Regions from separate parts of the Qipengyuania sp. BR81-2 genome, predicted to be linked through region 1. Evidence: predicted binding sites of a transcription regulator. Region 1 holds the regulator's gene; the other holds the start of a gene.
The links. Region 1 encodes LexA, which represses DNA repair genes until DNA is damaged. Its sites were predicted from a motif close to GTTCCNCNCTTGTTCT; they were not measured.
Positions count from the first base shown of each region.

Region 2: a site for LexA is predicted at 1,673-1,688, ahead of ACZ1G8_RS12340 (ATP-dependent helicase). Genes of this name have one in related genera too.

Region 1 covers NZ_CM146344.1:2,614,203-2,630,149, reverse strand. The annotation lists gene ACZ1G8_RS13300 (ComEC/Rec2 family competence protein) at 1-1,465, shown strand, start outside; gene lexA (transcriptional repressor LexA) at 1,533-2,225, opposite strand; partial or broken gene moaC (cyclic pyranopterin monophosphate synthase MoaC) at 2,367-2,841, opposite strand; gene trpC (indole-3-glycerol phosphate synthase TrpC) at 2,843-3,637, opposite strand; gene trpD (anthranilate phosphoribosyltransferase) at 3,634-4,626, opposite strand; gene ACZ1G8_RS13275 (anthranilate synthase component II) at 4,623-5,237, opposite strand; gene pip (prolyl aminopeptidase) at 5,298-6,206, opposite strand; gene ACZ1G8_RS13265 (phosphodiester glycosidase family protein) at 6,253-7,101, opposite strand; gene trpE (anthranilate synthase component I) at 7,098-8,612, opposite strand; gene ACZ1G8_RS13255 (peptidylprolyl isomerase) at 8,621-10,564, opposite strand; gene tpiA (triose-phosphate isomerase) at 10,778-11,539, shown strand; gene secG (preprotein translocase subunit SecG) at 11,608-11,967, shown strand; gene ACZ1G8_RS13240 (CTP synthase) at 12,070-13,704, shown strand; gene ACZ1G8_RS13235 (Hsp20 family protein) at 14,045-14,515, opposite strand; gene grxC (glutaredoxin 3) at 14,682-14,945, shown strand; gene ACZ1G8_RS13225 (carbon-nitrogen hydrolase family protein) at 14,946-15,764, shown strand; gene ACZ1G8_RS13220 (DUF1178 family protein) at 15,772-15,947, shown strand, end outside.
Region 2 covers NZ_CM146344.1:2,445,214-2,461,160, forward strand. The annotation lists gene ACZ1G8_RS12340 (ATP-dependent helicase) at 1-1,665, opposite strand, end outside; gene ACZ1G8_RS12345 (hypothetical protein) at 1,787-2,176, shown strand; gene rsmD (16S rRNA (guanine(966)-N(2))-methyltransferase RsmD) at 2,289-2,855, opposite strand; gene ACZ1G8_RS12355 (pseudouridine synthase) at 2,852-3,619, opposite strand; gene ACZ1G8_RS12360 (aromatic ring-hydroxylating oxygenase subunit alpha) at 3,638-4,801, opposite strand; gene ACZ1G8_RS12365 (AmpG family muropeptide MFS transporter) at 4,873-6,603, shown strand; gene ACZ1G8_RS12370 (bifunctional folylpolyglutamate synthase/dihydrofolate synthase) at 6,604-7,893, opposite strand; gene accD (acetyl-CoA carboxylase, carboxyltransferase subunit beta) at 7,902-8,750, opposite strand; gene trpA (tryptophan synthase subunit alpha) at 8,747-9,538, opposite strand; gene trpB (tryptophan synthase subunit beta) at 9,535-10,749, opposite strand; gene ACZ1G8_RS12390 (chorismate mutase) at 10,841-11,152, shown strand; gene ACZ1G8_RS12395 (hypothetical protein) at 11,172-11,399, opposite strand; gene ACZ1G8_RS12400 (RNA methyltransferase) at 11,492-12,220, opposite strand; partial or broken gene nrdR (transcriptional regulator NrdR) at 12,207-12,675, opposite strand; gene ACZ1G8_RS12410 (hypothetical protein) at 12,690-13,013, opposite strand; gene glyA (serine hydroxymethyltransferase) at 13,039-14,352, opposite strand; gene rpiB (ribose 5-phosphate isomerase B) at 14,355-14,792, opposite strand; gene ACZ1G8_RS12425 (sensor domain-containing phosphodiesterase) at 14,917-15,947, shown strand, end outside.

The sequences.
Region 1 (15,947 bases):
CACGATCGCGCAAGTGCAGCGCTGGCTTTCGGCGCATGTGAGAGACCAGCTCGGCGGAGCGTCGGGCACGATAGCTGCGGCTTTCGCGAGCGGAGATCGCGGTTCGATCTCGATGGAGGACGAGGTCGCCATGCGGGATGCGGGTCTGACCCACCTGCTTTCGATCAGCGGCCTTCACGTGAGCGCCGTCATCGCTGCGGCGTATTTCCTCGCATCGAAGCTACTCGCCTTGTGGCCCTGGCTCACTCTGCGCGTACGCCTGCCGCTCGTCGCAGCAGCGATCGCTGCTCTGGCCGGGATCGCCTATACCTTGCTTACGGGTGCCCAGGTGCCGACCGTGAGAAGCTGCATCGGAGCGCTTCTCGTGCTTGTGGCACTAGCTTTGGGGCGCGAGCCCTTATCCCTGCGCATGGTGGCGGTCGCGGCGGCTACTGTCCTCTTCCTCTGGCCCGAATCCCTCGTCGGGCCGAGTTTCCAGATGAGCTTTGCCGCAGTCATCGCCATCGTCGCACTGCATAATTCGCAGCCGGTGAAGGGCTTCCTTGCTCCGAGGGAAGAGGGGCGCGGCCGCTGGCTGGCGCGGCGCGTGCTCATGCTGTTCGTGACCGGTGTGGTCATAGAGCTGGCGCTGACCCCGATCGTCCTGTTCCATTTCCACCGGGCGGGCCTCTACGGGGCGTTCGCCAATGTCATTGCCATCCCACTCGTCACATTCATGTCGATGCCACTGATCGCTGTCGCGCTGCTATTCGACCTCGTCGGCGCAGGTGCTCCGTTCTGGTGGCTGGCTGGTCAATCGCTCGATCTTCTCCTGTGGATCGCACGCGTAACCGCCGGACAACCCGGAGCAGTCAAACTCGTGCCGCACATCGGGCTCGGCACAGTGCTTGTGTTCCTCGCGGGCAGCCTCTGGCTCGCGCTTTGGCGGGGGCGAGCAAGACTGCTTGGTTTCCTCCCGGTCCTTGTCGGCGTGGCGATGCTGATGGCGACCCCGACGCCCGATATCCTCGTGACCCGGGATGGTCGCGACATTGGATTGGTCGATAGTGAAGGGATGGTCTACGTCCTGCGAGACACAGCGGGATCATACGCACGGGAGAACATCGTCGAACTGGCAGGAACCGAGGCAGTTCCCATGCTCGTGTCGCAATGGAAAGGGGCGCGCTGCAGCGCGGACTTCTGCAGCCTACCGATAGTGAAGGGCGGTCGCACCTGGCATCTCATGGTGGCTCGCACCAAGAACCGCATCGATGAGCGGCAACTGGCAGCAGCTTGCGAGAAGGCCGACATCGTGATCGCCGATCGCTGGCTACCGCGCAGTTGCGCCCCGAAATGGTTGAAGGCCGATGGCCGATTTCTTGCAGAGAATGGAGGTCTTTCGATCCACCTAAAGGATGAGCGGATCGACCGGGTAGCGCATGGGCAGGGTGCGCACGGTTGGTGGGACCCGCCCGAATTTGATTAGGCAAAGAAGAAGGGCGCCCATCGGCTTGAGCGCCCTTTCGGAATCTCTGGACTCCTCCGCCCGGGTATCAGTGATAGCGGCGCAGCAGCCCGGCAAGCTTGCCCTGAACCTTCACTCGGCCGGCCTCATAGACCTGAGGTTCGTAAGCGCCGTTCGCCGGATCGAGGCGGACCATCGCACCTTCCTTGCGCAGGTACTTCAGCGTCGCTTCCTCGTTATCGACCAATGCAACGACGATCTCGCCATCGCGCGCAGTTTCCGCGCGCTTCACGAGAGCGAAGTCGCCGTCGAAGATGCCGGCTTCGATCATGGAATCGCCCGAGACTTCGAGCGCATAGTGATCGCCCGGGCCGAGGAGGGCGGCAGGGACGGGCATGCTCGACTGTCCTTCGATCGCTTCGATCGGAGCGCCTGCGGCGATCCGGCCGTGCAGCGGGACCTCTATGATGTCATTCGCCGGTTCGGGCGCGACTGCCTTCGCGGAATGCACTGCGACTACGGCGTCATTCGCAGGCGCGGTCGGCTTGGAGGGGCTGGTGACCGAATCTTCGGGCAGCTTGATGATTTCCAGCGCGCGCGCCCGATTGGGCAGGCGGCGGATGAAACCGCGTTCCTCGAGCGCAGAGATCAGGCGATGGACCCCCGACTTGCTCTTGAGGTCGAGAGCATCCTTCATTTCCTCGAAAGAGGGCGAGATGCCTGTCTCTTCCAGACGTTCCTGGATGAAGCAGATCAATTCGTGCTGCTTGGCAGTCAGCATCGGGTCACTCCCCAATTCGTTACACATTTATCCTGTTCACAAACCTGTGAACGAATGTGGAACAATTAGGCAACCAATTTTCGCAAGTCAAGCAATCCCGCCATTCTGGAGCATGTTATGTGGAGAACAGGCGTTCCCGTTTCAGTCCTCTGCTCGCCAGTTTCCGGACTTGCCGCCTTGCTTTTCAAGGAGACGTACGCCGTCGATCACCATCGCTTTGTCGAGCGCCTTCCCCATGTCGTAAAGCGTAAGTAGCGCAACGCTGGCAGCGGTCATCGCTTCCATCTCCACGCCGGTTCTCCCGGTCAGGGCGGCACTTGCGGTAACGCGTATAGCGTCCGATCTCGCGGTCGAATTCGAGGGTGACGCTTTCCAGTCCTAGAGGATGGCACAAAGGAATGAGCTCGCCAGCCTTCTTGGCAGCCATGATGCCCGCAATGCGTGCTGTAGCGAGTGCATCGCCTTTCGCGGTCTCTCCGGACATGATTGCCTCTAGCGCCTCCGCCGTCATCCTAATGCGGCCCTCTGCCACGGCCCTACGCGCCGTTTGCGCCTTTCCTCCCACATCGACCATGCGGGCCGCGCCATGCTTGTCGAGATGGGTCAGGCGGCTCATGTCAGTTTCCCTGACCCTGAAGCAGCGTTCTGGTGGCTGCCTCGACGTCAGTTTGCCGCATCAGGCTCTCGCCGACGAGAAAGCTCCGTACACCGGAGCGGGAGAGCCGCTGGCAGTCTTCGTGAGTGATTATTCCGCTCTCGCCGACCAGCAATGCGTCCGCTGGCGCGAGCGCGGAAAGTTTCTCCGTGGTCGCAAGGTCGGTCTCGAAGGTCTTGAGATTGCGATTGTTTACCCCGAGAAGGCGTGACGTCAACGCAGCAGCGCGTTCGAGCTCCTCGGCGTCGTGAACCTCCACAAGGACATCCATGCCGCGTTCGATTGCTGCGCTTTCGATCTCACCCATCAGGCTGTTTTCGAGGGCAGCCACGATGATCAGGATAGCATCGGCGCCGAGTGCGCGTGCCTCGGCGACCTGCCAGGGATCGACCATGAAGTCCTTGCGCAAAACGGGGAGATCAGAAGCCGTCCGTGCTTCTACCAAGTAGTCTTCATGCCCTTGGAAATATGGTGCGTCTGTCAGGACAGAGAGGCAAGCTGCGCCGCCTGCCGCATAGGCACGAGCGTGTTCAGCGGGCCGGAAGTCGGCGCGGATGAGGCCTTTCGACGGGGAAGCTTTCTTGATCTCGGCGATGAGGCCGAAGCCACTGTCCTGAGCCGCAGCGAGACGCTTCTGGAAACCGCGCGGCGCGGATTGCTCGCGGGCGATACTGTCGAGCTCGTCAAGGCTGCGCTCCGCCTTGCGTGCAGCGACTTCATCTCGCTTGGTTGCGCAGATTTGTTCGAGCTTGTTCATCGGGCGAGGGCGATCCAGTCGGCGAGAAGCTGCTTTGCGCGGCCGGAATCTATCGCTTCGGCGGCCATTTCGGCACCTTCGGTCCAGTCGTCGGTCTTGCCAGCCACAATGAGCGTCGCCGAGGCATTGAAGAGCACAGCGTCACGATAGGGCCCTGGTGCGCCGAGTAGGAGTGCTTCCAACGCCTTGGCATTGTGTTCTGGGTCGCCTCCGCGAATTGCTTCGACAGGCGCGTGAGGCAGGTTTGCCTGAACGGCATTGATCCGGCGCATCTCGAAATCATTGCCGGCGACGTCAGCGAACTCGTTTCCGCCTGCCAGACTCAATTCGTCGAGTCCCTCGTCACCCGAGGCGATAAAAGTGCGTTCCGTTCCGAGTTTCGCTTTGGCGGCAGCGTAGATCGGAACATAGGCGGGGCGCGCGATTCCGATCAGCTGGCGCTTGACGCCAGCCGGGTTCGACAAGGGCCCCATCAAGTTGAAGATTGTCCGCACTCCAAGCTTCTGGCGAATGGGCTGGATGCGGCCCATGGCCGGATGATGGTTCTTGGCGAAGAGGAAGCAAATCCCCAGTTCCGCCAAGGTCTTCTCGGCGGTTCTTCCGGCTGCTTCCATATCGAGGCCAAGCGCTTCGAGCGTGTCTGCAGCGCCCGATTTGCTACTCGCGGCACGGTTGCCGTGCTTCGCCACGGGGACACCGCTGGCGGCGACCAGAAGGCTGACCGCCGTCGAGACGTTGAGCGTATGATGACCGTCGCCGCCCGTGCCGCAGCAATCGACCGTGCCCTCGGGCGCATCGATCGGGATCAGACGATCGCGAAGGGCACGGGCTGCCCCGGCGATTTCCTCGGAGGTTTCGCTACGCGCCGACATTTCGACCAGGAAGCGGCCAATCTCGTCGTCACTAGTTTCCCCGTCAAGGATCCAGCCGAATACCTCGTGCGCCTTGTCTTCTGTCAGGTGGGTGTCGGCAGTGGGCAGGGTCTTCACGCGGGCTCCTTGGCTTCGATGCCGCAGAATTCGAGGAAATTGGCGAGCAATGCATGACCATGCTCGGTAGCGATGCTTTCGGGATGGAATTGCACCCCGTGGATGGGCAAGTCACGGTGGCGGAAACCCATGACGCTCGAGCCGCCCAGGCCCGGTGTTTCGCTGGTCGCGTTCACCAGCAGGCACTCGGGAATGTCCTCGACGATGAGCGAGTGATAGCGGGTTGCCTCGTACGGCGAGGGAAGGCCCGCGAAGACGCCCGTCCCATCATGGGTGAGCGGGCTGGTCTTTCCGTGCATGAGCCCACCGCGCACCACGCGTCCGCCGAAATACTGTCCGATCGACTGGTGCCCGAGGCAAACGCCTAGCAGAGGTTTCCTCGCTTCGGCACAGGCGGCCACGAGGTCGAGGCTGACACCCGCCTCATTCGGAGTACAGGGTCCCGGCGAAATGAGATAGCCCGCAACATCGCGCTCCAGCGCCTCGCGCGCCGTAATGGCGTCATTGCGAACGACTTCAACCTGAGCGCCCAGTTCCATGAGGTAGTGGACGAGGTTGAAGGTGAAGCTGTCGTAATTATCGATTACGAGGATTGAACGGGAAACGGTCATTGCTGAGCGTGATTGGCGGGCATCGGCCTTCCTTTCAAGCAAGGAAAGCTGCCAGCCATCTCACGCCTCCTTGCCCGCGAGCTTGTCGGTGGCGCGCACCAGCCCGTCGATGAGCCCGGGTTCGCCGGCAGAATGGCCCGCATCGTGGACGATCCAGAGCTCGGCTTCCGGCCAGGCCTTCTTCAGTGCCCAAGCGGAGGTTGGCGGAGTGCAGATGTCGTGACGGCCCTGCACGATGATGCCGGGGATGTGCTTGATCTTGTCGATATCCTTCAGCAGTTGCGCCTCATCGAGGAAGAAGTCCTCGAGAAAGAACTTGGCGCATATGCGCGCGAAGGGGACGGCCTTGGAGGGATCGGCGAAGCTGTCGAGCAAGTCCTCGTCGGGCAGCAGCGTTGCGACATTGCCTTCCCACAGCGACCATTCCTTCGCAGCGGCGAGGCGGGTTTCTTCGTCCTCGCTGGTGAGCCTGTCGTAATATGCCTGCACGAGATCGCCGCGTTCATCCTCCGGGATCAGACCGGAGAAATCGTCCCACTGCTCGGCCATGATCTCGCTGGCGCCATAGGTGTAGAGCCAGTCTTTCTCGGTCTGGCGGGCAAGGAATACGCCGCGCAGGACCAGTTCGCTGACGCGTTCGGGGTATTTCTGTGCGTAGGCTAGGGCAAGGGTGGAGCCCCAGCTGCCGCCGAATGCCTGCCACTTCTCGTGGCCGCACATTTCGCGCAAGCGCTCAATGTCCTCGACGATGCGCCAGGTGTCGTTGTTCTCGATCTCGGCGAACGGCAGCGATTTGCCGCAGCCGCGCTGGTCGAAAAGAAGTACGTCATAGAGCTCTGGGTCCCACTGGCGGCGATGGTCCGCCGACATGCCGCCTCCGGGGCCGCCGTGAAGGAAGACTGCGGGCTTGGTGCCCGCCGTGCCGACGCGCTCGTAATATAGAGAGTGACCTTCGCCGACATCCAGCATGCCGGTCTCGTAGGGCTCGATTTCAGGGTAAAGGCCGCGGCGTTCGCTACTCACTGGATGCCTCCTTCTTTTCGACCACGATGATCGGGCCGATCGGTGCGCCCGTGTCGAGGCGCTCGGTGACCGGGTTCCACAGGGCCGACACGTTGCCATCGAGATAGAGCGCGTTCTTCACATCGAGTTCGTCGCGGAAGAAACGCGCGAGCTTTCCGAAGCTGATCGGAGCATTCGAGATGACGAAATGCGCACGGCCACGTTCGTCGACGCCTACGCCATTGCGGATTAGGCGCGATTCCCCGTCATGCGAAATCTCAGGATGAAGTTGGCCGTCGATCACCAGCATTGGGCCCGATTGCGTACCGAACTGCGGGCGCTCGGTGACATTTGCGAGGAAGTCGTCGGTGCTGCGCACTTCCCATTTCCCGTCGGAGCCGAAGAACACCCCGTTGGGCTTCATGTGGAAGTTGCCCGCGCCATCGTTCGTGTTGAGCGTCTGGAGACGCTCCGAATCCTCGACATAGTAGCCGATCGGGACACCGTCCTCGTCATACATGCCGCCGTTCATCGCGAAGGCGATACTTGCGCTGTCGCGGGTGCGCGAGAAGGCCGAAAGGCTGCGATAGGGTTCACCTCCGGAGGGGCCAAGGTCCGAAGAGATCGTGTGGCGCGATGGCATCGCAAGGCAGTGGGTGAGCGGCGTATCCTCGAAGATGATCGAGCGGCACGCGCTTTCGACCTGCGTCGTGACGCTCTCGGTCGGTTCCGAGGTGGGAGTGACCTGCTCTTGCGGTTCCGCCTTGCCGTCGATACGCGTACGGGTGACCGGCTCACCTTCTGCTGGCGGCTCGCATCCTGCGAGCAAGGCTAGCGGCATGAGCAATATCGCGCGCATCATTGGCCGTACCCCGGTTCACCGGCGAGCCGCACGGCCTCGCGCGCGGCGGCGAAGAGCGCACCAGCCTTGGCTTCGCACTCGCGCTGTTCATAGGCAGGGTCGCTATCGGCAACGATACCCGCGCCGGCCTGCACATGCATCGTCCCGTCCTTCACCACAGCGGTCCGCAAAACGATGCAGCTATCGAGGGAGCCGTCCGGCGCGAAATATCCGACGCCGCCGGCATAAGGCCCGCGCGTCGCAGGTTCGAGTTCGGCGACGATTTCGCAGGCGCGTACCTTGGGTGCACCACTGACGGTGCCCGCCGGGAAACCCGCGAACAGCGCGTCGATCGCATCCTTCGATTCATCAAGCTGGCCGACCACATTGCTCACAATATGCATGACATGACTGTATCGTTCTACGGTGAAGCTGTCCGTCACCGTGACCGTACCGCTCTCGGCCACCCGGCCGACGTCGTTTCGGCCCAGGTCCAGTAGCATGAGATGCTCCGCGCGTTCCTTGGGATCGGCGAGAAGCGACGCTTCGGCGGCCCGGTCCTCTTCGGGAGTAGCGCCGCGGGGACGCGTGCCGGCGATCGGCCGCACCGTCACTTCCCCGTCACGGACGCGAACGAGGATTTCGGGGCTCGATCCCACGACCGCAAATCCGGGCATGTCGAGGAAATAGAGGAAGGGAGAGGGGTTTACGCGCCGCAAGGCACGGTAGAGCGAAATCGGCGGCAGCTTGAAGGGAGCAGTGAAGCGCTGCGAGAGGACGACCTGGAAAATGTCGCCTGCCTCGATGTACTCCTTCGCGCGGTGGACCATCGCGGCATAGTCCTCGCTCGCCATTGTGGGTCGGGGTTCGGGCGATGCGTAGTCGATGGTGCTGGCGACCGAACGGTCGAGACCACTGGTCAGCTTGGCGAGGGCCGCGTCAATACGGTCCTCCGCCTGGAAGATGGCAGCTTCAGGGTTGGGATTGTCCGGCCACAGTGGTGCGATGCAGAACAGTTCGTCGCTGAGGCTGTCAAAGACCAGCAGGAGCGTCGGACGCGCGAAAAGCATGTCCGGTACACCGAGCGCCTGCTTCTCTGCACGAGGCAGTTTTTCGACGAGGCCGATGGTTTCATAACCGAAGTAACCGACGAGGCAGGCGAGGGCAGGGGGCAATCCCTCCGGAACGTCGATCCGGCATTCATCGAGCAGTGTCCTGAGCGCGGCGAGTGTCGGCTCGGCTTGCTTCTCGAAGGCATCGCGATCGGTAGCCCAGAACCGGTTGATTTCTGCTGTCTCGCCATCGGCGCGGAACACGAGATCGGGATCGAGGCCGAGCAGGCTGTACCGCCCGCGAACTTCGCCGCCCTCGACCGATTCCAGCAGGAAATCGCCGCGCCCCTCCTCGATCAGGCGCAGCGCTGCGCCGACCGGAGTGAGCGTATCGGCAACTAGCCTTCTCCAGACGAGCCCGGGCCTGTCCTGCTCCAGCGCACTGTGCGCTCTTGCGCGGCCTTCAAGTTGGCCTGCCAAGCGCGGCCTCAGTTCGTTTCGCCGAGGAGCTGGCGGCGCACCGCGTCGATCGCAGTCTGGTTGCGCTCGACACCGATGGCTGCGCGCATGGCACGCAGCATCTGCTCGGCATATTCGCCGCTCCAGGCCTGTGCGACCTGTGCCTTTGCCTGATCGATGATCGGGTCGTTCTCTTCGAGCTCGTCGAGCGTGATCGTCTCGAGCGCGACGACGTACCAACCTTGGTCACGGGTGCCTTCGAGCTTTTTTGTCGTGCCCTGGGCCATGCCGAACATCAGTGCGACCGGTGCGGGGACGTTGCGACCCTGTAGACGTGCAAGCTGTTCGCGGCTGTACTCGACGTCGTCGGGAGCACGGATCGCTGCTTCCTCGGCAGCAACTGCTTCGGCAAGCGTGCGACCTTCCTCGACGCGGGCGAGAATGCGGTCGGCAGCAGCTTCGGCCAGTTCGTCACCGCGGGCGCTGCGCCAGATGGCGATCGCTTCGTCGCGGATCTCGGCGAGCGGAGCTGCGGCGGACGGAGTGATGCGCGCGACTTCGTAGAGGAGGAAATTCTCGCCTCCGGGCAGTGCACCGATCTCGGTGTCGCCCTCGTTGATCTGGAAAGCGAAGTTCAGGACAGGTGCCAGCACGTCCGGTGCGCGCTGAGGAGTACCATAGACCTGGCCGGCTGCAGTCAGCGGAGCAGTGGTCTGCAGTTCAAGGTCCAGCTCCTCGGCGATGGCAGTCAGCGATGCACCGTCGGACAGGCGGTCCTCGATGGTCACCGCGAGCTCTGCGATCCCGCGCTGGCGATTGCGTTCGCGCAGCGTAGCAACGATTTCCTCGCGAGCATCCTCGAGGGTACGGGCCGGTGCCTGGGTTACACGGTCGACGCGTGCGAGGTGCCAGCCGAGCGGGCTGCGGGCAGGCTCTGTCAGCGAACCCTGCGCGACAGCGAAGTAGGCATTGACGACAGCGTCGGAACCCGAAGCCTGTTCGCGGACTTCCTCCCGCGTCGCGCCTTCGATTCTCGTGGTACGGAAATTCGCATCGGCCGCTGCCTGGGCAAAGGTTGCGCCAGCGTTGACGCGTGCTGCGATCGCCTCTGCGCCCTGTCGCGTCGAGACGATGAGCTGAGTGAAGCTGCGGCTTTCTTTCGCTTCGAAATCTGCGGCATTGGCGCTGAAATAAGCGGCGATATCTTCTTCTGATGGCTGGATACGATCGCCAAGCGCTTCGCTGCCGAAAGTTGCGTATCGAAGGGTGCGGCGCTCAGGACGCACGAAGCGTTCGCTATTGTCGTTGTAGAAGGCGGTCAGGACTTCGTCGCTGGGATCGCCAGACGGAGCATAGAGGCTCGCAGGGATAGTGGCGATCGCGCCGCTGCGGCGCTCCTTGAAGGTCTGCGCGTAATTCTCGGCCAGCGATTCGGGCAGCTTCGCGCCGTAGATCGCCGGAAGGATGGTCTGGCGGAAATAGAGCGATGTGCGCAGCTGCTGGCGGAGCCCTGCATCGGTCAGCTGGGCTGACTGGAGGAACTGGGCGTAGGCGTTCTGGTCGAACTCGCCGGTCGCCCCGCGCGCGGCCGGGATATTACGGATCTCGTAGTTGACGAGGTTGTTTCCTGCCCGGAAACCGTTGTCTTCGCCCCATGCGGTAATCGCATAGCGATCGATCAGATCGTCGAGGATCCGCTCGAGACCGCCGTTGGCGAGCAGCTCGTTCATTGTGATTTCGGGGTCTTCCTGCCGCGCTTCGCGCAGAGCGTCGTTCGCAGCCTGCTGCAGTTCGGCCGTGCCGATCTTCTCGTCGCCCACGACAGCAACGCTGTCTCCGCCGGCCACGCCGCCGAAGGTGCCGGTGCTGGAGACATCCATGCTGGCAAAGGCAAACGCGATGAGCCCGAGGAACGCCAGGGTGATGGCGAGACCGATCTTGGATTTGAAGAAATTGCGGAAGAAAGTGAGCATGGCTTGCGGTGCGGCCTTTTCAGTGCTTTGGGGCGCACCACATCCAACGCCGGACACGGTGCATTGCCTTTGGTGCAGCGCGCTTTATCCGCCCTGCGACCTCCCCGCAACAGGTCCCGTCCGGTTTTGGTGCAGAAACAAACATCTCTGGCGAAGACACGCGCAGTCCCTATATAGCGCCTCGCCTGAATCAGAACGCAGCAGGATAATTCTATGGCCGAACGGCCCTACATTGTTGGCAATTGGAAAATGAACGGTACGCGCGCCATGCTTTCGGAAGCGCGCGCGATCGATCGTGCGGCGCAGCGCTACATGAAGGCCGAAGTGGCCGTGGCACCGCCGTACACCCTCATTCACGCCGTACATCGCGAAGCCGAACAGATCGGTGTGGGTGCGCAGGATTGCTTCCCGGGCGAAGATGGCGCGCACACTGGCGACATCTCGGCGAACATGCTGGCCGATGCCGGCGCGAAGTTCGTTATCCTCGGTCACAGCGAACGCCGGAACGATCACCGCGAGACGAACAAGCTCATCAATGCCAAGATCGAAAGCGCGCTCGAGGCGGGCCTGCGCATCATCCTGTGCTGCGGTGAAAGCCTTGAGAAGCGCGACGCTGGCGAGGCGGAGGAGTTCGTTCTGAAGCAACTCGCCGCCAGTCTTCCCAAGATCGAGGATGCTGCCGAGCGTCTGACCGTCGCCTATGAACCCATCTGGGCAATCGGCACGGGACGGACCGCGACCATCAAGGACATTGCGGCGATGCACAAGGCGATCCGCGGCCTGCTGGATGAAACCTATGGGGAAGAGACTTCGGCAGAAGTCCGCATCCTCTACGGCGGTTCGGTGAAACCCGAAAATGCTCGTGAAATCCTGTCGACCCCTGAGGTTGGCGGTGCCCTCGTGGGCGGGGCCAGCCTTAGCGCTGAAAGTTTCCTCGGTATCGTCGTTGCGGCTTCGGAAAGCGAAGACGCCTGACGCTTGCCGTTTCACACCCGCGCGCCTAAATGCGCGAGGCACAGATTATTCGATAGAGTTGGTCACCAATGTTCCTCTTCCTTACCGTCGTACAGGCAATCGTCGCAGCAGCACTGATTGCCGTTATCCTGATGCAGCGCAGCGAAGGCGGCGGCCTCGGCATCGGCGGTAGCCCGAGCGGCATGCTCAGCGCACGCGGCGCGGCAGACTTCCTGACCCGTTCTACCAAGTGGCTGGCAGTTATCTTCGTAGTCCTGTCGATCGCTCTGGCAGCGATGGCGGTCAACGAGGATGCCGCGACGGTCGAAACCACGCTGGGCGGCGATGCCGCTCCGGTGGAAGATTTCGATCCGCTTGGCGGGCCGGGCGCTGCTCCCGCAGCACAGCCGGCACCAGCAACTCCGGCAGACGATCCGCTCGCCGAATAAGCCTTCGGGCACCAAAATTCGCATTGCGCTTGTGGATGGCGCGCTTTTAGCGCGCCTTTTCCCTTGCGCCGACTCAACCCCCACGCTTAAGGCCCGACTCCCATGGCGCGGTATATTTTCATCACCGGCGGCGTGGTCTCCTCGCTCGGTAAAGGTCTCATGGCGGCTTCGCTCGCAGCGCTCCTTCAGGCGCGCGGGTACAAGGTCCGCATTCGTAAGTTCGACCCCTATCTGAATGTCGATCCGGGCACGATGTCCCCGTATCAGCATGGTGAGGTCTATGTGACGGATGACGGGGCCGAGACCGATCTCGATCTCGGCCACTACGAACGCTTCACCGGCGTGTCCGCCCATCAGGGCGACAACATCACTTCGGGTCGGGTCTACCAGCAGATCATCGCTAAGGAGCGCCGCGGCGATTATCTCGGCGCGACCGTGCAGGTCGTCCCGCACGTCACCGACGCGATCAAAGAATTCGCGCTCGCAGGCCAGGACGATCACGATTTCATCCTGTGCGAGATCGGCGGTACGGTCGGCGATATCGAAAGCCTACCGTTCATGGAGGCGATCCGCCAGCTCAGGAACGAACTCGAGCCGATGCAGTCGCTCAGCGTCCACGTGACACTGGTGCCCTACATCGCGGCGGCGGGCGAGCTGAAGACCAAGCCGACGCAGCACTCGGTCCGCGAACTCGCAAGCCTCGGCATCAAGCCCGACGTTTTGCTGTGCCGCGCCGAACATCCGATCCCCGATGGCGAGCGCCAGAAGATTGCCAACTTCTGTAACGTGCGCAAGGAAGCGGTCATTCCGGCGCTCGACGCACCTTCGATTTACTCGGTCCCTCTGCAGTACCACGCGGAAGGCCTCGATACCGAGGTGCTGCGCGGATTCGGCATCACCGATGCACCCGAGCCCGACCTGTCGCGCTGGTACGACGTGGTCGACCGCCACTCGAACCCCGAAGGTGAGGTTACGATCGGCGTCGTCGGCAAGTATGTCGGCCTGCAGGATGCCTACAAGTCGTTGAACGAAGCGCTCGTTCACGGCGGCATGGCGCACCGCGTCAAGGTCAACATCAAGTGGATCGATGCGGAGGTGTTCGAGCAGAGCGATGCCGACATCACATCGCAGCTCGAGCCGATGCACGGCATCCTGGTTCCGGGTGGCTTCGGCGAGCGCGGCAGCGAGGGCAAGATTGCCAGCGTACGCTTCGCGCGCGAGCGAAAGGTCCCGTTCCTCGGCATTTGCCTGGGCATGCAGATGGCCTGCATCGAAGGCGCGCGTAACGCCGGCTTCGACAAGGCGAGTTCGACCGAATTCGGCGAAACCAGCGAGCCGGTAGTCGGTATCATTACCGAGTGGATGACCGAAGAGGGCCTGCAGAAGCGGGAAGCTGACGGCGATCTCGGCGGCACGATGCGCCTCGGCGCCTATGACGCGAAGCTTGCGGCCAACAGCCACGTCTCGTCGATCTATGGCGGCGCGACCGAGATATCGGAGCGTCACCGTCATCGTTACGAGGTGAACGACAAGTACATCGACCCGCTCGAAAGGCAGGGGCTGATCTTCTCGGGCATGTCGCCAGACGGCCTGCTTCCTGAAATCGTCGAGCGACCCGACCATCCGTGGTTCGTCGGCGTACAGTTCCACCCCGAACTGAAGTCGAAACCCTTTGATCCGCACCCGCTTTTTGCCGGATTCATCGGTGCGGCGCTCGAACAGGCGCGCCTGGTCTAAAAAAAGTTGCAAAAAATGCAGGCGGGTAAACGCTTGTAATCATTAGACCGGTTGTCGCGGGCTTGTAACCACGCGACAGCGCCCTTTGTCGCGGCCCGGTTCGGTCCCTTTATCTTTTGATATATCTGTTGCAGAACGCTGCCGACTCAGGGGCGCAAATGCCTTTAGTCATTGCAGTTTTCGCTGCGCCAGCCAGCGGTGGGGCTTGTCTCGAACCCGGTTGTCTTCTGCGACCCGGACGACCGAATTCGGGACTTGGCGGCGCTAGACGTCGCGGGGGCGGTCCTCTTACGAGGCCGCCCCCTTTCGATTCCTGTCTAAGCTTGGAATTGAGCCGCTATCAGGCGGCTGCGCTGTCGTCCTTGTCGCCGTCGATCACCTCGAGCGGCTTCTGGTCGCCGATGGAAATCTTCTTCGGCTTCATCGCCTCAGGCACTTCGCGCACGAGGTCGATCACCAGCATGCCGTCCTTGAGGTCGGCGTTTTCGACGCGGACGTAGTCGGCAAGGTCGAAGCGGCGTTCGAAGCCGCGGTTTGCGATGCCGACGTGCAGCATTTCGCCATCGACCTCATCGTCGCGCTTGCGGCCCTGGATCGTGAGCAGGTTCTGCTGGGCGGTGATGTCGAGGTCCTGAGCGCGGAACCCGGCCACTGCCAGGGTGATGCGGTACTGGTCCTCGTCACGGCGTTCGATGTTGAACGGCGGATAGTTGTCGCCGCCGGCATTGCGAGCCTGACGTTCCATCAGGTCGAAAAGGCGGTCGAAACCAACGGTCGAACGGCGATAGGGGGTGGTGTCAAAACGGTTCATCGAAACAAATCCTCCTGTGAGCAATTTGAGTATGTATTGGGAGCCCGTCAGCGGCACTCCCGCATCGCCGCACCATGCAGCGACACAATCAAGATAGGGAAGGGCAAAGGGCTTTCAAGACACCTTGCAACACCCTATTCTCCGGCCAAGCGACCAAGGAATTTACATGAGCCAGCCTCATATCGACATCTACACCAAGTTCGGCTGCGGCTTCTGCTATCGCGCCAAGGCGCTGCTCGACAAGAAGGGCGCGACCTATGCCGAACATGACATCACCATGGGAGGTCCCAAGCGCGACGAAATGCTCGAACGCGCACCGGCAGCACGTACCGTCCCGCAGATTTTCATCGGTGACACCTATGTCGGCGGTTCGGATGAACTGGCTGAGCTGGAACGTGCAGGTAAGCTGGACGCTCTTCTCGAGGGCTGAATGCCGCTTATAGCCGTCCTGCAGATGCAATCGGGCATCGATCCCGAGGTGAATTTCGAAACGATCCGCAATGCTGCGCGCGAAGCCGGTGCAGGTGGGGCGCAGGTTCTGTTCACTCCCGAAATGTCGGTCCTGCTGGACAGGAACCGGAAACGCGCCGCCCCGCTGGTCGAAGCAGCGTCCAGAGAATACCCGGACCGTTTGGCGGCCCTCGCAACCGAGGCGGGGATCGATCTTGCGATCGGCTCCATGGCCGTGGCGCACTCCGGCGGAAAGTGGGTCAACCGCGCCTACTATTTCAAGCAAGGTGTGAGCGATGCCGCCGCGACCTATGACAAGATGCACATGTTCGACGTGGATCTCGAGAGCGGCGAAAGCTGGCGCGAGTCCAACGCCTATGAACCGGGGAACGAGGTCGTGGCGGTCGAGGACACGCCTGTCGGCAGGCTAGGCCTATCGATCTGCTACGACATGCGTTTCCCGGCGCTCTTCGAGAAACTGGGCAACCTTCGCTGCGATACGATTGCCGTTCCCGCGGCCTTTACTGTTCCCACGGGGAAGGCCCACTGGCACGTCCTTCTGAGGGCCCGTGCGATCGAGGCCAGCGCGTTCCTCATCGCAGCCGCGCAAGTCGGCACGCATGAAGACGGCCGTGAGACTTATGGCCACAGCCTGGTGATCGACCCCTGGGGAGAGATCATTCTCGATATGGGCGGCGAGGGACCGGGCCTTGGATTTGCGGACATCGATCTGCCACGCATCGAAGATGTTCGCCAACAGGTTCCAAGCCTTGCGAACCGGCGCGAAATAGCCAAATAGCGCCCGCATGATTGTCTTCGACCTCCACTGCGACAATGGCCACAAGTTCGAGGGCTGGTTCGGCTCGTCTGCCGACTACGAAAGCCAGCGCGAACGGGGGCTTGTGGATTGCCCGCAATGTGGCAGCACGGCTGTCGGCAAGGCGCCTATGGCACCTGCTGTCGGCGCTAAGGGTAATACGGT
Region 2 (15,947 bases), 170 kb from region 1:
ATCGCGGCGGTCGTTGTCCATGACGAGGCTCACGTGCTCGAGGAAGTCCGTTAGCGTCTCGTATTCCTCCATCGCGCGGGCGAGCTCGGTGAGGTTTTCGAGACGGCCCGCGCTCTCGGCGCTGCGATCCTTGTTGAGCATTTCCTCGTAACCGCTCTCGGTCAGGACGGTGCGAAGCAGCTCGGAGGGAGTGACTTTCTCAGCCATTTCGCGCCATGCCACGAATTGGCCCAGCAAGCCGACGAGCGTGTTGCGCGCGCGAGCGGGCAGCTCGTCGCTGTCGGCAAGGTCTAGCGACGCGGCGGCCAGAGGCATCTGGGTGCGACGGGCGTGGCGGCGCATGGCCTCGAGCGTCTTCGCGCCGAGACCTCGTTTGGGCTGGTTATAAATACGCTCGAACGCGAGGTCGTCAGCTGGTTGCGCGATAGTACGCAAATAAGCGAGTGCATCGCGAATTTCAGCGCGCTCGTAGAAACGGAAACCGCCTACGATGCGGTAATTGAGGCCGATCTGGATGAAGCGGTCTTCGAATTCACGCGTCTGGTACTGGGCGCGGACAAGGATTGCGACCTCGTCGAGAGGTGCGCCTTCACTTTCTAGGCGCTCGATAGCCTCTCCGACGCGGCGCGCTTCCTCGGGCGCATCCCAAACGCCCACGACGCGGACCTTCTCGCCTGCCGGAAGTTCGGTCCACAAGGTCTTGCCGAGACGTTCGCTGTTGGCATTGATCAGGCCCGAGGCGGCAGCGAGAATCTGCGGAGTTGAGCGATAGTTCTGCTCCAGTTTGATGACCGCAGCGCCCGGGAAATCTTTCTCGAATTTGAGGATATTGGCGACTTCAGCGCCGCGCCATGAATAGATCGACTGGTCATCGTCACCGACCACGCAAATGTTCTTGCGGGTCTGGGCGAGCAGGCGCAGCCACAGGTACTGGACCTGGTTGGTGTCCTGATACTCGTCCACGAGGATGTATTTGAAGCGCTGCTGGTACTGGGCAAGCACATCGTGGTGCTGGCGGAAAATGTTGAGCATGTGCAGCAGCAGGTCGCCGAAATCGCAGGCGTTCAGCGCTTTCAGCCGGTCCTGGTAAAGCTTGTAGAACTGCGCGCCCTTGCCATTGGCGTAGGCCTCGTTCTCCACCGCATCGAGATCGCCCGGATTGAGGCCGCGGTTCTTCCAGCGGTCTATCAGGCCCGCCAGTTGCCGCGCGGGCCAGCGTTTCTCATCAAGGTCGTTTTCCTGGATCAGCTGCTTCAGGAGACGCAGCTGGTCGTCGGGGTCGATAATCGTGTAATTGCTCTGCAGCCCGACGAGTTCGGCGTGGCGGCGCAGCATGCGTGCCCCGATCGAATGGAAGGTGCCGAGCCATGGCATCCCCTCGACCGCGTCGCCGATATGACGCCCGACGCGGTCTCTCATTTCGCGCGCAGCCTTGTTGGTGAAGGTGACGCAGAGGATTTCGCTCGGCCAGGCGCGGCGGGTTGCGATGAGATGTGCGAGGCGTGCGGTCAGTGCAGCGGTCTTGCCGGTACCGGCACCTGCCAGCATCAGCACGGGTCCTTCCGTGGTAAGGACCGCCTCGCGCTGGGGCGTGTTCAAACGCTCCGCATAGGGCGGAATCGCGTCATTTCTGGCGATTTCGGACGAGTTGGAAAAATCTGGCATGCGTTAGGGAACAGCTAGGGAACGTTGCGCTACAGCACAAGACCTGCGCTCACGGGTGCGCCCGGAACTTTCGTGGAAGCTCCAGCGTAGATGGGCCATAACAGAACACGGAGATACTTGTATGAAAACGCTTTATCTGGCCGGCGCCGCCCTAGCCTTCGCCGCAGTACCCGCAGCCGCCGACCACCATTCACAGGCTGAGGCGACGACGGAAACGCAAGTCGAAGTCTCGACCGAGACCCCCGCACCGCGCTTCGTTCGCAGCGAAATCACGCAGACTACCCCTGCAGGTTATGCCGCTGCCAGCGATGGCGAACTGCCGGTCTGCACCGAAGACCAGCAGGACGGCTGCATCAACAGCTGGGAAGCGAACAAGACCGGCACGCGTCCGCTGGAGTATTGGCCGGGTCGTCCGGCAAGCGAGATCGACGAGCCGCTTCCTGCCACGCAGGCCGAGTTCGAAAGCATGAATACGGTCGAAGTCGACGCTGACAGCGCCGATCCGGAATAAAACCGACAGAATGTGTAGGGCGCTTTGTCGAAGCGCTCACGCTTGGAAAGGGGCGGGGCTGCAGGAGCGGTTCCGCCCTTTTCTTTGGCTATCCAGCTGAGGGTCGCTGATCTCAGTCGCCGGTTGGCGCCGCGTCGGAGGCCAGTTTCAGGAGCGTGATTTTCGCTTTCCCGACGCGGCGTTCAGCCTCGAGTTCGAGGCGCTTGATCTCGACATCCTCGTTCTTCGCCGTTTCCACCGCAATCCAAGTCGCCGGTCCGATCCAGCCGAGTCGCGTCATCCGGTCGAGCGCCACATTGGCAGCGCCGGTATAGTATGGCGGGTCGAGGAAAATGAGGTCGTGAGGCGCCTTCGCCGGGCCCAGGCTCATGACCGAGCCTTGCTGCACGGTCGTTCGGCTACGCGCATCGAGCGAGGAGATATTGGCCTTGATAGCCTTCACGGCGTCGGGCTCCTGCTCGACGAATAGGCAGTGTGCCGCTCCGCGCGATAGAGCTTCGATACCCAGCGCTCCCGATCCTGCGAACAGGTCTAGTACAGAGAGGCCTTCGAAGCTGCCGAGGCGGCTCGAGAGCATGTTGAAGAGCGTTTCGCGGGTGCGGTCGGCCGTAGGGCGCGTTGCATCACCTTTCGGCGCGACGAGCTTACGACCGCGCCAGTCGCCGGCGATTATCCTCACTGGCGGCCCCCGCGAGCGAGTTCGCGTTTGAAGGCTTCGACATCGCCGCGCTTGATCTCGGCTGCCTGTCCGCGGGGAAGGTCGCCGAGGTGGAACGGTCCGTAGCCGATACGCAGCAGGCGGTTCACTTCCATGCCGAGATGTTCGAGCACGCGGCGTACTTCGCGGTTCTTGCCTTCGCGCAAGGTCATTTCGATCCAGCGGTTGCGGCCCGATCCGCGCTCGAGGTTCGCCTCGATCTGGCCGTAGCGCACACCGTCGATCTCGACGCCTTCGATCAGCTCGTCGAGCTGTGCTTGCGTAATGTCGCCGAATGCGCGCGCGCGGTACGTGCGCGGGACGCCGGTGGAGGGCAGCTCCATCGCGCGCTTCATCTCGCCATCATTGGTCAGCAGCAGTAGGCCCTCGGTGTTGAAGTCGAGGCGGCCGACCGGCATCACGCGGCCTGCATCCTTGGGCAGCGCATTACGCAGCGCCGCATAGATCGTCGGGCGCCCCTTGGGATCGCGTTCGGCGGTGATCAGGCCCGAGGGCTTGTGAAAGGCGAAGAGGCGCGTGTCTTCGGCTTTGCCTACCGGCTTGCCGTCGACGGTCACACCGCGCAGGCTTTCGAGCTTCACTGCGGGTGTATCGAGAATTTTGCCGTCGATGGCCACGCGACCGTCGGCGATCATGCGCTCGACCTCGCGGCGGCTTGCGACACCTGCGCGCGCAAGCAGCTTGGCGATACGGTCGCCGGTTTCGGGAAGTCTGTTGTCGGACATGCAAAGCCCGCTAGGCGCTCAATTGGCGGCGCGCAAGGCTTCCTCGACGGTCTCGTGATAACGGCGGATACCGCCTTCCATCGTGCCGAGCGTGAGTTCGGGCACCGCGCCCGTGGCAAGGCCTTGCTGTCCCAACTCGGCGGCCCGGAAGTCCTCGGAGGCAAATACGCCTCCGTCGAGCAGAGCCCAACTGCGCTCCCAGTGATCGCGCGCCTTGTCGTTGGCGGGCGGTTCGGGGATGAGCATGAAGTCCTCGACTAGCGTACGGTCGTGAGCCTGCGGCATCATCACCATTAGATTGATGTAATCGGGACTTGGAATGACCAGCGCGCCGGGCATCAACTGGTAAGCGAAGGTCACGACGCGGCGCATTTGCGTCATGTCGGTCAGGTCGACGCCTTCCATCTCCTCCAACCGCCCGACCGCGCTACGGGCATGCGGGCCGATCATGTCGCCGCTAGTTACCCCGTCCTTGAAGAAAGGGCCGATGGTTTGCGCGTGCAGGCGCGTGACATGGTAGCTTTCGAGAAAGGCATCCATGATGAGCTTCCAGTTGCCCGCAACCTCGTGGGTCTTGCGACGGAACAGGAAATGCTCGCCCATGCCGAGTGCGTCGAAATCCTCGCCGACTTTCTTCGCAAAGGTGAAGTCGGCGGTTTCTTCCTTCGGGCTGAACCAAATGACACCGCCCGTTTCCATCGATGGGAGTTCAACCAGTCCCATCGATCCCTTGTCGAGATCGGGGAAAGTATCTGGGCGGGGAAGGGCGAGCAGCCGCCCGTCCACCGAGTAGGTCCATGCGTGATAGGGGCACACCAGCTTCTTGGTGCAGCTGACCTCATTGCCTTCGACGAGCCGAGTGCCGCGGTGACGGCAGACGTTGAGGAAAACATGCGCCTTGCCGTCGGCATCGCGTGTGATCAGCAGCGGACTTCCGGTCGCATCGTGTGGAACCGCCATTCCCGGGTCGGGGAGGAGCGCGCTTGGGCAGAGGATCTGCGGCAAACGGTCATAGATCGCGCTCTTCTCACGCGCGAAATATTCAGGGTCGGTATAGACATGCGCGGGCACCACGGTCTGGCCCAGGCCGTCGCGCGTCTTGTTGTCCGCAATATCCTGTGCGAGCGCCAGCATGCCATCGGTAGGCCGGCGTCCTTCGAGCAGCGTGGAGGAACCTTCCATCGCGCCTGTTCCTTTCTCTCTCCGGCGGCTAGTGTCGCAAAAAATACGTCTCAAAGGAAGGACGCTAGGGAATGGCCGAAGCGGTTGCAGATAAGAAGAAATCCGCGTGGAAGGTCCTCGGGCTCGCACTCAGGAACAGGAAAACCGGTTTCATGCTGCTGTTCGGCTTTGCCAGCGGCCTGCCTTTCGCGCTCTTCCTCGGCACGCTGTTCGCATGGCTGACCGAGGCGGAAGTCGATCTCGAGACGATGGGCATCTTCAGCCTCATCGGTCTTGCCTATGCGTTTCAGTTCCTGTGGTCGCCGCTGATCGACAAGGTCAACATACCTCTGCTGCGCCGTCTCGGCCGCCGCAAGCAGTGGATCGTGCCTGCGCAGGTACTGCTCGGCACCATCCTTGTGACGATGAGCCTGCTCGAACCGAAGAGCCAGCTTGGCTGGTTCAGCCTGCTCGCCGGTATCGGAGCTTTCGCCAGCGCGACGCAGGACATCGCGATCAACGCGTGGCGTATCGACGTTGCCGATGATGAAGCGACGATCGATATTCTCTCGACCGTTTACCAGATGGGCTACCGTCTATCCTCGCTTGTCGGAGGTGCGTTTGGCCTCATCATCGCCGCACGCATCGGCTGGCCGGAGACCTATGCGCTGATGGGCGCGATCCTGCTGGCTGTCGGCTTCGTCGGCCTCTGGGCGCCCAACGCCTCGGAATCGGACGCGGATGTCGCGACCGAGAGCGAGCTGCAGGTCCGCGCGCTGCGTAAGGCTGGCGAGCTTTCGCCTGTTGTCCGAAACCGTGCGCTGGGGCTGGTCGGACTGCTCTGGGCAGGCGCGATCGGCATTGTCCTCGCATTCATGATCATGTCGATGACCTATGCTCCGGAGGACCGGCCGAACCCGACCGAATTCACGCTTAATATCGGTCCGTGGATCATCGTGGCGACGATCATCCTGCCCGCGCTGATCGCGGGCTGGCTCGCGTCGAAGAAAGCCAAGGGCGAACACCTTCTCACCGAGGACGAGGCACCTGCGACAGGCGGCGCCTACGCGCTCGACCACCTTTATCGAGCGCTTGTTCTGCCACTGGTCGAGTTCGTCGGCCGTATGGGCTGGTCGCTCGTGCTGATCCTCGCCGTGGTCCTCACCTATCGCATTTGCGACGCGATCTGGGGCACATTCGCCTATCCGTTCTACCTCGGCGAGCTGGAGTACACCAATGACGACGTTGCCTTCGCTTCGAAGTTCTTCGGAGTGGGCGCAATCATCGCAGGTCTCGCACTTGGCGGCTTCATGCTGACCTCGATCGGCCGCATGGCGACACTGCTGATCGGCGGTGTCCTCGCAGCACTGACCAACCTGCTCTACGCCGACATGGCGATGGGCGGTGCGAACATGCAGGCATTCAGCGATGCGGTGGGCTTCACCTACCTGATCATGCAGATCCCCGAGATCGGCGATGCCGAGCTCGCGAAGCTCACGATCACCATCGCTTTCGAGAACCTCGCCATCGGCATAGCGGGTGCCGCCTATATCGCCTGGCTGTCATCGATCGTGTCGAAGAAGTTCAGCGCCGTGCAGTATGCGCTGCTGTCTTCGCTGACGCTGCTGGTCGGCACCCTCGGGCGCGGTGCGCTGGGTGAGATGATCGAGAACCAGGGGTACTACGATGTATTCATCCTGACGACGTGGATCGGCCTTGCTGCAGCAGTGCTCGTGTGCTTCGAATGGTACCGCGAGAGCCGGGGCAAGGCAGCTGCGGGGATCGTGGCGCCCGAGGCTGGCGAACGCGTCCCGGCCGAGTGATCAGTCGGGCAGTTCGTCGTTGAGGCGCAAGACTTCGCCCGCGAGGTAGAGCGAGCCAGCAATCAGCACCGGCAATCCGTCATCGGGCAGGGCTGCCAATGCAGAAGGAACGTCCACCGCCTCGCGCGCCTCGTCCCCGAATGCACAGGCGGGGTGCCAGTCGTGCCCGGGAACAGGAACCACCGTAACGGTCGAGATCGCGTCGCCCAGTGGACCCGTGATGGCTGTCGGGTCTTTCGCATCGAGCATTCCGACGACGAGGTGCAGCCTCTGACCTGCAAAGTGCTTCCCAAGGATGGCGCCGGCGGAAGGGTTGTGCCCGCCATCAAGCCAGATTTCGCGGTCGCCGGTTAGCGGGCCGGGCGCGAGCCGCTGGAGCCGCGCAGGCCAGGTCGCCGAGCGGATCCCCTCAGCCAGCGCATCGCGCGATATCGAGATGTAATCCTGGTGCCGCAGCATCGCGGCGGCCAGCGAGGCATTCTCGGGCTGGTGAGGGCCGGGAAGGCTCGGCAGCGGCAGGACGAGTTCGCCGTGCCTGTCGGCATAGTGGAGACCTGTTCCGCTTTCGCTCATGGACCACTCGCGCCCGCGCATTGCCAGCGGAGCGCCATTGCGGGCTGCAGCGGCCTCTACTTCGTGGGTCGCCTCGTCCGAATAGGAAAGTGTCACGAGCGATGATCCGGGTTTCGCGATCCCGGCCTTCTCGAAGGCAATGCGTGCAATCGGCACATCGGGAGTGCCCTCTTCGGGCGCGAGCAGGAAACGCTCGTGGTCAATCCCCAGCGCAGCGATCCCGCAAGCGGCGGGCTTTTCGAGCACGTTGGTCGCGTCGAAACGTCCGCCGAGACCGACTTCAACTACGCAAACATCCGCCGGGACGCGGGCAAATTCGGTGAAAGCTGCGGCAATCGTGACTTCGAAGAAGCTCGGGTTCAGGTCTTCGCCTGCATCCAGCACCTCGGCGAGCAGTTCGGCCAGCCGGTCGTCCGAAATCAATTCGCCAGCGACCCGGATACGCTCATTGTAGCGAACCAGGTGCGGGCTCGTGGTCATGTGGACCTTGTAGCCCCCTGCCTCCAGCATCGCGCGCAGGAAGGCGCAGGTGGAGCCTTTGCCGTTGGTCCCGGCGACATGGAGCACCGGAGGCAGCTTGCGATGCGGATTGCCGAGCCTCTCCAGCAGTACGCGGATCGTATCGAGGCCTAGGCGTCCGTCGGGCACACTTAGCTGCGCCAGCCGGTCAAGCTGGGCTTGCACCTTGGCATTCTCGGAGCGGGCGAAGTCCCGCATGGGAGGGGTCAGGCCGCTTCCGCAGGCGCGAGGTAGTCGATCAGCGTCGCCAGCGTGTCGCGCAGGTCGTGGCGGTGCACCACCATGTCGACCATGCCGTGCTTGTGCAGGTACTCGGCGCGCTGGAAGCCGTCGGGCAACTGCTCGCGGATTGTGTCCTGGATCACGCGCTGGCCCGCAAAGCCGATGAGCGCACCGGGCTCCGCAATGTGGACATCGCCCAGCATCGCATAGCTTGCGGTGACGCCGCCCGTGGTTGGGTCGGTAAGCACGACGATATAGGGCAGGCCTGCCTCTTTCAGGCGGCGTGTCATCACTGTCGCCTTGGGCATCTGCATCAGGCTGAGGATGCCTTCCTGCATACGCGCACCACCGGCGGCGGTGACGACGATGTAGGGTGCACGCAGCGTCAACGCGCGCTCTGCGCCCTGGCAGAAGGCGGTACCGACGGCCATGCCCATGCTGCCACCCATGAAGGTGAAGTCCTGCACGCCGACGACTGCGGGCTTGCCCTCGATCGTGCCTTCACCGACGAGAAATGCGTCCTTGTGCGGGCTCTTGGCCCGCGCCTGCTTGAGGCGGTCGGTGTACTTCTTCGAATCGCGGAACTTGAGCGGGTCTTCGGTCACATCCGGCACGGGAAGCGTCTGGAAACCTTCGTCGAGCAGCATGGCGAGGCGCTTGTCGGCGCCAATGCGTCCATGGTGGTCGCAGCGCGGGCAGACGTCGGCATTCTCGGCATACTCCTGTCCGAACACCATCTGCTGGCAGTTCGGGCACTTGACCCACAGGTCCTTGTCGGTGCTGCGCTTGGGCAGCCAGGAGATCGAATTGCGTACGCGTGTGAACCAGTTCATGCGGACGCCTTTGCCGCCGAATGGACCGCCTTGGCAAGGCTTGCAGTGTATTCGCGCAGCTTTTCCGGAGCCTTTTCGCCATGCTCGCCGACGAGTTCGACGAGGGCAGAGCCGACGACTACGCCATCCGCGACCTCGGCAATTTCTTCAGCCTGCTCGGGCGTGCGTACGCCGAAACCGACCGCGACCGGGATATCGGTCGACTGCTTGATGCGGCTGACATTGGCTTCGATGGATTCGATCGCTGCCTGCTGCATGCCGGTGATGCCGGCAACGGCGACGTAGTAGAGGAAGCCGGACGAGCCTTGGAGTACCTGCGGCAGACGCTTCGCATCGGTGGTCGGCGTGGCGAGACGGATGGGTGCGATGCCTTGCTCGCGCAGGGCCGGACCAAGCGCATCATCTTCCTCGGGCGGGATATCGACGCAGATCACACCGTCCGCGCCCGCTTCCTTGGCGGCATTGGCGAACCATTCGGGCCCGCGGCGGATCATCGGGTTGGCATAGCCCATGAGCACCAGCGGCACCTCGGGATGACGCTCGCGGAATTTGCGCGCGATGCGCAGCACATCGGCAGTCGTCGTGCCCGCGCCGAGCGAGCGCAGGTTCGCCGCCTGGATCGCAGGGCCATCGGCCATCGGATCGGTGAAAGGCATGCCCAGCTCGATCACATCCGCGCCGCCCTCGACCAGCGCGTCGAGATTGGCCGCAGTATCGCCATCGCCCGCGGTGACGAAGCAGACGAGAGCGGGGTGGGGCTTGGAGAAGGCGTTGGAAAGGCGCGTCACATCTCCACTCCCAGCCGCTCGGCGACGGTGAAGATATCTTTATCGCCGCGTCCGCACAGGTTGGCGAGGATCACGCTGTCTTTCGGCATGTCCTTAGCGATCTTCGCCACCGCCGCGATGGCATGGCTGGGTTCGAGGGCGGGGATGATGCCCTCGGTGCGGCAGAGGAGTTGGAAGGCTTCGAGCGCCTCCTCGTCGGTCACGGCGGTGTATTCGACGCGCTCCATTTCCTTCAGCCAGGCGTGCTCGGGGCCGATGCCGGGATAGTCGAGGCCGGCGCTGATCGAGTGGCCCTCGGTGATCTGGCCGTCCTCGTCCTGCAGCAGGTAGGTCTTGTTGCCGTGGAGCACGCCGGGAACGCCGCCGAGAAGGCTCGCGGCGTGCTCATCTCCGTCGAGGCCGTGACCTGCCGCCTCGACGCCAAGCATCTTCACGTCCGGATCGTCGAGGAAGGGATGGAACAGGCCGAGCGCATTCGATCCGCCACCGATGGCGGCCACGAGCAAATCGGGCAGGCGGCCGATGCGGTCCTGCATCTGCTGGCGTGCCTCGCGGCCGATCACGCTCTGGAAGTCGCGCACGAGCTCGGGGTAGGGGTGCGGACCTGCGGCGGTGCCGATGATATAGAAGGTGTCGTGGACGTTCGCGACCCAGTCGCGTAGCCCCTCGTTCATCGCGTCCTTGAGCGTCGCACCGCCGCTGGTCACGGGGACGACTTCCGCGCCAAGCAGCTTCATGCGGAAGACATTGGGCGACTGCCGCTTTACGTCCTCTGCACCCATGTAGATCACGCAAGGGAGGCCGAAACGCGCGCAGACGGTGGCTGTGGCCACGCCATGCTGGCCCGCACCAGTCTCCGCGATGATGCGCGTTTTGCCCATGCGCTTGGCAAGCAGGATCTGCCCAATGCAGTTGTTGATCTTGTGCGCGCCGGTGTGATTGAGCTCGTCGCGCTTGAACCAGACCTGCGCACCGCCGAGTGCCTCGGTCAGCCGTTCAGCAAAATAGAGCGGGCTGGGACGGCCGACGTAATGTTCGAGAAGGTCGTCGAACTCGCGCTGGAATTCCGGATCGGCCTGTGCGGCGCGATATTCGCGCTCAAGGTCGAGGATCAGCGGCATCAGCGTTTCGGCGACATAACGTCCGCCATAGTCGCCGAAATGACCCCGTTCGTCGGGCTGGTTGCGGTAAGTGTTGGGATTGCTTGCCATGTGGCCCTATTGCCGAGGTGAAGCAGACAAGTCGAGTGAGGGTTTCGTTTGTCCTCGACAAGCCGAATTCAAACCGCCATTCGGCGCGGCCATGAAGGACGGAATCAAGCTTCCCGAAGATTGCAGCGACATGCGCGAAGTGCGCGAAGGTGTCGATGCGACCGATCGCGAACTGATGGCGCTGCTCGATCGGCGCTTCGGTTACATGCGCGCCGCCGCGAGGATCAAGACCGACCGCGGCGTGGTGCGCGACGAGGCGCGCAAGGCCGAAGTGATCGACAATGCCCGCAGCGATGCCTCGGCCCGCGAGTTGCCGGCCGAGAAAATCGCTGAGATCTGGGAGCTTCTGGTCGAAACCTCGATCGCTTACGAACTGGTCGAGTGGGACCTGATCCGCAGCTGATCTCGACCCTAGAGGGCGCCTAGTTGCCCTGGTTGAATTCCTGCCAGCCTTCCTTGGTCAGGCAGACGCGCTCCTTGCGGCGGCTGCTCATGTCCATGCGGATGTAGCGGCAAATCTTCTTGTTGTCCGACTTCTCGGTCGCCTGCGCTTCGGTCTTCTCGCCTTCGTCCTTCTTCTCTTCCGGTTCGCCGGCGAGAGCAGGCATCGAAAGAGCGGCAAGGGCGAGAGCAGGCAGTGCGAGGCGCATTAGAAATTCCTTGAATTGTCAGGAGTTTTAGTTCGCTGGCGGGCTAACCAGACTTCCATGAACCGTCGATGACAATTCGACGAACTACTTCGTTACTTCTTCGGTCCTCGTTGCAACGAAGAAAGTACTCCGCGAAGCGTGCGCACTTCGAGGTGGTTCCAACCCGGTTTGGTAAGCACTCCGCGCAAGGTCCTGCGCGTGGCCTCGGCCCTCGCCTCCGGGAGGAAGTAGCCCTTCGGCTCCAGCATACCCTCGAGGTGGCCGATCAGGCCTTCGAGGTCTTCTTGCTGCGCGGGCGGAAGGAGGTCTTCCTGCGTCGGCTGCACGAGGCTCTCGTGCTTGGACCATTCATAGGCGCACAAGATCACGGCCTGAGCGAGGTTGAGCGAGCCGAATTCGGGGTTGATCGGCACGGTGAGGATAGCGCGGGCGAGGGCAACGTCCTCGGTTTCGAGGCCCGAACGCTCCGGCCCGAAGAGGATCGCGCTGCGTCCTTCGGCAGCTGCCATCTCGCGGCTTGCTTCCTCGGGAGTGTAGACAGGCTTGGTCACGCCGCGCTTGCGCACCGTGGTCGCGTAGACATGTGCGCAGTCGGCCACGGCGTCTGCGGTAGAGGAATAGACCTTCGCGTTTTCCAGCACGATATCCGCGCCTGCCGCTGCCGGACCTGCGTCGGGATTGGGCCAACCGTCACGCGGCTCGACCATGCGCATTTCGGTCAGCCCGAAATTGAGCATGGCGCGCGCCGCCTTGCCGATATTCTCGCCCAGCTGCGGACGGACGAGAACGACGACGGGCTTGCGCTCGTCAGGGACGCCCATTGGCGGCTTCCTGCACGGTGCTGGCAAATTCCTCGAAGTCGCGCGCTTCGCTGAAGTCGCGATAGACCGAGGCGAAGCGAATGTAGGCGACGCTGTCGAGTTGGCGCAGGCCGTCCATCACGAGTTCGCCGATCTTCTGCGAGGGGATTTCGGGTTCGCCGGCCGTCTCGACCTGGCGCTGGATCCCGCTGACGAGCTGGTCGATCTGCTCTTGCGCGACCTCGCGCTTGCGGCAGGCGAGCGAGATCGACTGCTCGAGCTTCGAACGGTCGAACGCCTCGCGGCGGTCGCCCGACTTTACGACGGTGACCTCGCGCAGCTGCACGCGTTCGAAAGTGGTGAAGCGGGCTCCGCACTTGGAGCACTGGCGCCGGCGGCGGATCGATGTCGAGTCTTCGGTGGGACGCGAGATCCTTCACCTGACTGTCGTCATGGGCGCAGAATGGGCAACGCATTCAGGAGTTTCCGGTCAGGGGCGCAGGCGCTTGTAGAGCATGAAGCCGGCGCCTGCGATGAGGCCGATGGGCCAGGTCACAACAGGCAGGATACCGCCTGCGATTGCACCAACGGCTGCACCGGTGAGCACCGGCTTGGTCGAGGGATGATTGAGTCCCTCTTTCGCCATTGCCTTGATCTCCGCGGTCGCATCGGGGACGAGGTCGTGATCGCCGTATGCAGGCTTGGACGGGTCTTCGTCGCGATTGCGGCCGAAGTCGTCGTCGCGGCTGCTCGGACGATCGTCATCGGACGGACGATAGCCGGTCGGCTCGCGGTCGTCTGGTATATTGCCCATGATTGCTCTCCTTTGGCTCCGGGCCTCAGCGTCCGGGGTAGACCGGGAAAGCCTTGCACAGTTCGGCCACGCGGTCACGCACGCTCTGCTCGACCTGTCCATCCCCCTCGGGGCCGTTCTTCGAAAGGCCGTCGACGACTTCGCAGATCAGCTTACCGATGGTTTCGAACTCTGCCTCGCCGAAGCCGCGGGTCGTGCCGGCGGGCGAGCCGAGACGGATGCCGCTGGTCACGAAGGGGCTGCGCGTGTCGTAGGGGATGCCGTTCTTGTTGCAGGTGAGCCATGCCCGGTCGAGGCCCGCTTCTGCAGACTTGCCGGTAACATCCTTGGCGGTGAGATCGACCAGCATCGAGTGGTTGTCGGTACCGCCCGAGACAACCCGGAGGCCGTTCGCTTCGATACCGCGTGCCAGCGCACGGGCATTTGCGACGATCTGTGCCGCGTAATCCTTGAATTCGGGACGCAGCGCTTCGCGGAAGGCGACGGCCTTGGCGGCGATCACGTGCATCAGCGGGCCGCCCTGCATTCCCGGGAAAACCGCCATGTTGATCGGCTTGGTCAGTTCCTCGTCGTTCCACAGGATGATTCCCGAACGCGGGCCGCGAAGGCTCTTGTGCGTGGTCGAGGTGACCACGTGGGCGTGCGGGAAGGGGTTGGGGTGAGCGCCGCCGGCGACAAGGCCCGAGATGTGGCTCATGTCGACCATCAGGTAGGCGCCGACTTCATCAGCGATGGAGCGGAAGGCTGCCCAGTCCCAGACGCGTGAATAGGCGGTGCCGCCAGCAATGATGATCTTGGGTTTGTGTTCCAGAGCGGTCGCACGGACCTCGTCCATGTCGATCAGCTCGTCGTCCTTGCGTACGCCGTAGCTGACCGGATTGAACCATTTGCCGCTCATGTTGACCGGCGAGCCGTGGGTCAGGTGACCGCCCGAATTGAGGTCGAGGCCCATGAAGGTGTCGCCCGGCTGCAGCAGCGCGAGGAAAACAGCCTGGTTCATCTGGCTACCCGAGTTGGGCTGGACGTTGGCGAAGTTGCAGCCGAACAGCTCCTTTGCACGCTCGATCGCCAGCGTTTCGACCACGTCGGCGTAATCGCAGCCGCCGTAGTAGCGCTTGCCGGGATAGCCTTCGGCATATTTGTTGGTGAAGACGCTGCCGGTGGCTTCGAGAACGGCGGTCGAGGCGATGTTTTCGCTCGCGATCAGCTCGATCTTGTCCTGTTGGCGGCCCAGCTCCTTGCGGATGGCGTCATAGATCTCGGGATCGGCTTCGGCGAGGCTGTCGTGCCAGAAGCGGTCCATCGGGGTGCGCGCGGTTTCTTTTGCCTGGGTAGCCATGATCAGATGTCCGGGTTGGAGAGCTTGTCGACGCGGCGCTGGTGGCGACCGCCGGCGAATTCGGTTTCGAGGAATGCGGTGACGCAGGCCTTGGCCATATCGACGCCGGTCAGCCGGGCACCGAGAGCGAGGCAGTTTGCATCGTTGTGTTCGCGGCAAAGGCTGGCCGAGAGCGGTTCGGAAACCAGCGCGCACCGCACATTGGGGTTGCGGTTGACGCTGATCGAGATACCGATGCCGCTTCCGCACAGCGCAATTCCGCGCTCTGCCGTGCCATCGGCGACCACGCTGGCCAGCTTGTAGCCGAAATCGGGATAATCGACGCTGTCGGTGGTCTCCGGGCCGAGGTCGGCGACCTCGTGACCCTGTTCGATAAGCCAGTCGCGCAAGGTCGCTTTGAGCTCGATTGCGGCATGGTCTGAGGCAAGGGCAATACGCATGGGGCGCACATAGGCGCTCACGGCGATTCTCTCCACCCCGAAGGCGGGTCTAGTGCACACGAATGTGCCGAAAAACGGCTTGGTTATGGCAAATAATTAATGAATGCCGGGTATCGGGGCGGGTATGAATATGACTGCCAACTCCACGCTGGTTCCCGCTGCGGCCTCGCGGCTGACGGTCGAATTGCAGCAAAATGCGTCGATCGACCGCATCCTTAACGCGGCTCGCACACATCTCGGGACCGAGATCGCTTTCGTTTCGCGCTATGTCGAGAATGACGAGAAGGAACTCACCCACGTCGATTCCGATCTCGACCTGCCGATGGGGCCGGGCTTCCGCGATCCGCGGGAAAACAGCTACTGCTGGCACATTGCGCAGGGCAGGCTGCCCGAACTGATCCAGGATCCGGCGGATTTTCCCTTCACGAAGGGCATCGGCATCACGCAAGCTCTGCCGGTGGGCTGCCACATCAACACGCCGCTGCGACTTTCCGACGGGACGCTCTACGGCAGCTTCTGCTGCCTCAGCCGGAAGCCGGACCGTTCGATGACCGAACGCGACCTTGGCGTGCTCAAGGCCTTCGCATCGCTCGCTGCCGAGCAGATCGAGGCGAGCGTCGAAAACGACTACCGCCGCGACCGTCTCGATGCGCGCATCACCAAGCTGATCGAAGAGAAAGGCATGCAGATCGTCCAGCAGCCGATCTTCTCGATCAAGACCGGCAAACCGGTCGGTGTTGAATGCCTATCGCGCTTTCCTGACGCGATGATGCGCGGACCGGACAAGTGGTTCGACGAAGCCGCCGAAATCGGCCGCGGTGTGGAACTGGAGCTGCTAGCCGTTGAAGGTGCGCTGGAAAGCGCTGCCAAGGTTCCAACCGACTTCTACGTCTCGGTCAATGTGTCGCCCGAGGCGATCACGTCGGGCAAGCTGGTGGGGCTTCTCAGTGGCTCCAAGTCGAAGAACCTCGTTATCGAGGTGACCGAGCATCAGAAAGTCGATGATTTCAATGCGCTGCGTGCAAATCTGGAGAAGATTTCGCAATACGCAAAGATCGCGATCGACGACGTCGGTTCGGGTTATGCCGGAATGCGCCACCTCGTGGATCTCGCGCCCGACCTGCTCAAGCTCGACATGAACCTAACGCGCGACAT